2 regions of the Solibacillus sp. FSL W7-1464 genome follow, and region 1 is predicted to be linked to the other one. Evidence: riboswitches for the same ligand, from Rfam matches in the RefSeq annotation. Region 1 holds a riboswitch; the other holds the start of a gene.
What was found. A riboswitch is a leader RNA that binds a small molecule or an ion and turns the genes downstream of it on or off. The one in region 1 is predicted to bind lysine.

Region 1 (3,193 bases):
ATCAATTACTGAAGGTACAATTGCCCAGTGGGTGAAAAAAGTTGGAGATCGCGTAGAAAAAGGCGAATTCATCGTTGAGTTGGAAACTGATAAAGTTAATGCTGAAATCATCTCTGAAGAAGCAGGTGTTTTAAAGCAAATTTTAGCTGAAGAAGGCGATACTGTATTAGTAGGACAAGTAATCGCAGTAGTTGAAGCTGGCGAAGGCGCAGCACCTGCACCAGCTGCAAAAGAAGAAGCACCGGCAGCAGCTCCGGCTCCAGCAAAAGAAGAAGCTCCTAAAGCAGCAGCACCTGCACCAGCTGCAGTTGAAGAAACTTCAGGTGAGCGTGTAATCGCTTCACCGGCAGCTCGTAAATTAGCTCGTGAAAAAGGCATCGACTTGGCAGCAATCTCACCTGTTGACCCACAAGGTCGCGTACGTGTACAAGACGTTGCAGCACATGGTACAGCACCAGCAGCTCCTGCAGCATCGGCTGCTCAAGCACCAGCAGCAGGAAATGGTCCAATGATCTTTACACCAGCAGCTGATACAGACCGTGTAACAGTTGAAAAAATGAGCCGTCGTCGTCAAACAATTGCGAAACGTTTACTAGAAGTAAAACAATCAACTGCAATGTTAACGACTTTCAACGAAATTGATATGACGAACATTATGGCATTACGTAAGCGTAAACAAGACGAGTTCGTGAAAGCTAACGATATTAAATTAGGCTTCATGTCATTCTTCACAAAAGCTGTAGTAGCAGCATTAAAGAAATATCCATATGTAAATGCACAAATTAACGGTGATGAAATTCACTTAAACAACTTCTTCGACATCGGTATTGCGGTTTCAACAGAAGAAGGATTAGTAGTACCAGTAGTTCGTGATGCAAACGCTAAAAACTTCGCTGAAATCGAGAAAAACATTGCGGAGTTAGCTGGTAAAGCACGCGACAAAAAATTAGGCTTAAACGACATGGCTGGCGGATCATTCACAATTACTAACGGTGGTGTATTCGGTTCATTAATGTCAACACCGATCATGAACGGTACTCAAGCTGGTATTTTAGGTATGCACTCAATCGTAAACCGTCCAGTAGCTGTTAATGGTGAAGTTCAAATCCGTCCAATGATGTATGTAGCATTATCTTATGACCACCGTATCATCGATGGTAAAGATTCTGTTGGCTTCTTAAAAACAGTTAAAGAAATGATTGAAAATCCGGAAGATTTATTATTAAATTCTTAATAGCTTCCACTATGCTAATGCGCAATATTCTTATATATTGCGCATTAGCTTTTTTTCTTAAGGAAATTATAGAGTATCGCATTGTAGATGACGTAAAAATATAGTTTTATCCACGTCTAGGCTAAAGCGCCAACTCCTTGCATCCTTGCACCATTAGGCCCCTCCGTGCAAAAGTGATGGAGCGTTTACTTTTGCGTCGGGCCCTCCAAGTCTTGCGGCTCACACGATGTGAGTCATTGGGGGCATGTCACAAGGACGTGGCGTTATGCCCCCTCGGAGTTGAACGGGCGCTTTAGCGCTTTTGTTCTTACAGTAAAATTTCTGAAAAATGAGTGTTGACGGAAATGTCGCAATAATGTAATATAAACATATCAATTTCATACTAAAACCTCACACTCTCGTGAGGTAGAGGCGCGATACTTAACAGTTTTATATGGAGCCATGAGCAGGCTGTGAAATATAAGAGAAGGAAATATCGCCGAAGTGTTGTAAATGCTCAATTTTACTATGCTGGGTCTGCAGTGAACAATTGCAGAACTGTCTCAATCATCTATATCCCTGATGGTTGAGTTGTGCTATCTCAAAATGGGAACTGTAGAGGATTCGGGCTAATTATAATTTAAACGACCTAAAGTTCTTCTTTTAGGTCGTTTTTTGCATATACGGCGTCCGAAATTTAACAAAAAAGGAGAGAATTTCTATGAAAAAGAGACTATTGATTTTACTGACTGCCATGACAATGCTATTGCTGGCAGCATGTGGCTCAAGCGATGAAGGTACTACAGGCGGTTCTGATTCAGACAAAAAAGTGATCAAAATTGGAATGGAAGCAGCATATGCGCCATTTAACTGGTCACAAAAAGATGATGCCAATGGCGGTGTTCAAATTAAAGGTTCTAAGGAATACGCAGCAGGCTATGATGTGGAAATCGCGAAGAAAATTGCTGATGGTCTGGACATGGAACTACAAATTGTTAAGACAGACTGGGATGGCTTAATTCCATCATTACAATCCGGTGCAATTGATCTGGTCATTGCTGGTATGTCACCAATGCCTGAACGTATGGAAGTAATTGATTTCACAGAAAACTATTATACAAGTGACTATGTCATCGTCGTAAAAGAAGACGGCCCATATGCAAATGCAACTTCATTATCTGATTTTGCAGGTGCAAAAATTACTGGTCAGCAAGCGACAACACACTATGATGTAATCGATCAAATCGAAGGTGTTCAAAAACAAGTAGCGGCAACTGATTTTGGCGCAATGCGTGTGCAATTACAGTCAGGCGCCATTGACGGATATGTTTCAGAACGTCCGGAAGGTATCTCTGCTGAGATGGCACTGAATAACATTAAATACATCGTACCTGAACCAAACTTCGAAGCAGACGAAGCGTCAACAGCTGTAGCGGTAGGTTTGAAAAAGGGTTCAGATTTACGTGACCAAATTAACAAAGTTTTAGCTGAAATTTCGGAAGAAGAGCGTCAACAATTAATGGAAGACGCAATTGCAAATCAACCAGCAGCACAATAATCGTGTTGGATTAACAGTTTTAAAGAGGTTGTCTTGCCGGCAGACGGAAGACAACCTTTTTCTATTAAAATTGTAGTATCATACATAAATAATAGAAACAAAGAAAGAAATGGAGGACAAGGCGATGGCATTTTTAGAATCATCATGGAACTTGTTTACGAACAACTGGGATTTATTCGTCCGTGGAGCTTGGACTGCACTTCTGTTGGCAATTATCGGGACAATTTGCGGAACGCTGATCGGATTTTTCATCGGAATTATGCATACCATTCCACAACGCAAAAAAAATATTAAGTCAGTTATTTTGAAGGTAGTTAATTTTATTTTAACGGCCTATGTGGAAATTTTCAGAGGCACGCCAATGATGGTACAGGCGATGGTCGTATTTTACGGCCTTGTCTATTTAGGGATCGATATTGACC
Region 2 (3,193 bases), 1.7 Mb from region 1:
CGTTGTGAAGCGATTTTCCCTGCGATAATCGGAATAATGAATGTCATTGGAATTTGCGAGAACTGCATAACGGAAACCATCCACCCGGCAGCTGTAGCGTCAAGTCCTTGGCTAATGAAAATCTCCGGTATCCATGCAGACGAGCAGTAAAATATAAAGGATTGGAAGCCCATTGCACCTGCGACTGCCCAGGCAAGCGGCGATTTCCACATCTGTGTTTTCTTTGTTTGCGAAGAGGGCATATGTAACTCGACTTTCTCCTGGCGCAAAATCGGCAGCCAAATCAGCAATGTAAGAAACCCTAAAATAATCGTAATGCCTGCTGCAATTTGCCAGCCTGCGCTTGCCGCAATCGGATAACTGAAGCCTGCAGCAAATCCGGAAGAGATGTTCATCGATACGGAATAAATCCCTGTTAATAAGCCGATATGTAACGGGAATTTCCATTTGAAATAACTAGGGATAAGAACATTTCCGAACGCGATTGCGACTCCGATTAATATAGTTCCTAAAACGAGTAAAGACGTTGCCCCAAGAGAACGCAGTAAAATCCCTGCACATAGCAAAATGACGGAATAAAATAATGTCCATTCCAACCCGAACTTACGGGCAATACGCGGTGCAAAGGGTGAAACGACCGCAAAGGCAATTAAAGGGATGGTCGTTAAAAAGCCTGCGAGAAAGTTCGATATCCCGAGCCCGTCGCGAATAAATGAAATAATCGGCCCGATTAATGTAATCGGTGTACGCAATGTGGTGGCAAATAAAAATACGGCAACCATAAAATAGATAAGCGGTCGGTTGGATAGTATTTTTTTGCTGTTTTGATTCAAATGTTCGGTGTCCATATTATGTCTCCTTTTGACTATTGATATATATATATCCGAGTAGTGTGAATACTCTCAAAAAACAGAATAAAGGTAAAGCCATTGCTATCAAAAAAATGTTATGTTAGACTTTTAAACATTGTTTCAATTAAATAAAATATTACCTCATGTAGTTATGAGGTAGAGGTCGCAATCATTAAAACTAGTATAGCTGAGATTAAGAAGAATCGGTGAAGCTTTATGAAAGGAATGGTTGCCGAAGTGTTATTTTTCTTCTTGGAAATAATGCTGGGGCTGTCTCCGACAAGGAACAGAACTGTCACATGTGTGAGCATGTGTTGAGCTATCTTTCAAGTTTGATGAGGTGTAAATATAACCATCACAAAAACTTGTGGTGGTTTTTCTTTTTACGGATTTAGGCGAGAGTGTCTAAAAAGTTGCGGGGATTGGCTAAAAAATACAAAAATTTGGCTAAAAAACTAGCTCAGTAGGCTAAAAAACGTATAAATTTGGCTAAAAAACCACCTCAATTGGCTAAAAAGTTAAAGCGGCTAATGGACAGCCGCCCTTATTGCAACAGTATTGGCTAAAACAAAGGAGTTTTTAAGATCATGAGTGAGATTAAAATAGATCAGCTCGGTAACAAAAGCGGGTTGAAAAAGAGTTTGAAAAGTCGCCATGTAACGATGATTTCGCTTGGCGGAACAATCGGTACAGGTTTATTCTTAGCATCAGGTGGTGCGATTGCACAGGCAGGTCCTGGCGGGGCATTACTCGCCTATGCACTGATCGGCGTTATGGTGTATTTCTTAATGACGTCATTAGGGGAAATGGCTGCCTATATGCCAACATCCGGTTCGTTTAGTACGTATGCAACAAAATTCGTGGATCCGGCTTTAGGTTTTGCGCTTGGCTGGAACTATTGGTACAACTGGGCAATTACAATTGCAGCTGAAATAGCGGCTGTTTCGTTAATTATGAAATACTGGTTCCCGGACAGTTCATCAATTTTATGGACAATCTTATTTATCATAGTCGTTTTATCTTTTAACTTAGCATCTGTAAAAGCTTTCGGTGAAGCGGAATACTGGTTTGCGATGATTAAAGTCGCGACGGTAATTGTCTTCATCATTGTCAGCTTCCTGATGATTTTCGGGATTTTAGGCGGGAACGATCCGGTCGGCTTCACGAACTTCGTGAAAGACGACGCACCATTTAATGGCGGCTTCCTGGCACTGTTCGGTATTTTCCTAGCTGCCGGATTCTCATTCCAAGGTACGGAAATGCTTGGGGTAACGGCAGGGGAAACAGATGACCCGGCCAAAAACATTCCAAAAGCTGTACGTTCAGTATTCTGGCGTATTTTACTGTTTTATATTTTCGCAATCGGTGCAATCGGATTGCTTATTCCGTATACGGATTCACGTCTTTTATCAGAAGATATTGCGACAAGTCCGTTTACTTTAGTATTTGAAAACTTAGGTGTGGCGTTTGCGGCATCTGTTATGAACGCGATCATTTTAACGGCGATGCTATCTGCAGGGAACTCAGGGTTATATGCAGCAAGTCGTATGCTTTATCAGTTGGCGGTAGACGGAAAAGCGCCGAAACTGTTTATGAAAGTAACGAAGCGCGGTATTCCGATGTATGCACTCTTAGCAACATTGGCAGTCGGTTCATTAGCATTCCTCGCATCGTTTTTCGGTGACGGAGTAGTATATATTTGGCTGTTAAATGCTTCCGGTATGTCCGGCTTCATCGCCTGGCTCGGCATTGCAATCAGTCATTACCGATTCCGTCGTGCATATGTCGCACAAGGACATTCACTGAGTGATTTACCGTATGTATCGAAATTCTTCCCATTCGGTCCACTATTTGCGTTTGCCCTATGTATGATTGTCGTGCTAGGCCAAAACTATATGGCGTTCATGGGCGGAACGATTGACTGGTACGGTGTTGTCGTTTCATATATCGGCTTACCACTGTTTGCCGCTTTATGGTTTGGCTACAAATTTAAACACAAAACAAAAATCGTTCCTTTAAAGGACTGCGATTTATCGAATGAATAATTTCTGAAACGCAATGGGAGCTTACAGGCTTATATTGCGTTTTTTATTTATGAGAATTATTTGTTCTGAAGTGAAATAATTTACTCAAGTATGCTGGCTGTAAGAGTGGTATTATAGAAGAAACAAAAAATGAGTAACACTGAAGAATAAGGAAGTGAAAGCATGCCTATTTCAAAAGGTTTCTATAAAAAAGTATATCCGTGGTTAATAGGGGAAGAGAGCCAAGATGTATTGTACCGACCGTTCCTTACAAAGGGAAACCCGTACAAATCCCGAATTTTTCTGGTAAGTTCGCAT

Region 2: another riboswitch for lysine. It lies ahead of MKZ25_RS01400 (amino acid permease); the one in region 1 lies ahead of MKZ25_RS09585 (transporter substrate-binding domain-containing protein).

The regions. Positions count from the first base shown of each region.
Region 1 is NZ_JBBORC010000001.1:1,962,602-1,965,794, reverse strand. It holds gene odhB (2-oxoglutarate dehydrogenase complex dihydrolipoyllysine-residue succinyltransferase) at 1-1,234, shown strand, start outside; lysine riboswitch at 1,633-1,820, shown strand; gene MKZ25_RS09585 (transporter substrate-binding domain-containing protein) at 1,935-2,771, shown strand; gene MKZ25_RS09580 (amino acid ABC transporter permease) at 2,896-3,193, shown strand, end outside.
Region 2 is NZ_JBBORC010000001.1:278,009-281,201, forward strand. It holds gene MKZ25_RS01395 (CynX/NimT family MFS transporter) at 1-848, opposite strand, end outside; lysine riboswitch at 1,001-1,181, shown strand; gene MKZ25_RS01400 (amino acid permease) at 1,439-2,896, shown strand; gene MKZ25_RS01405 (RNA 2'-phosphotransferase) at 3,059-3,193, shown strand, end outside.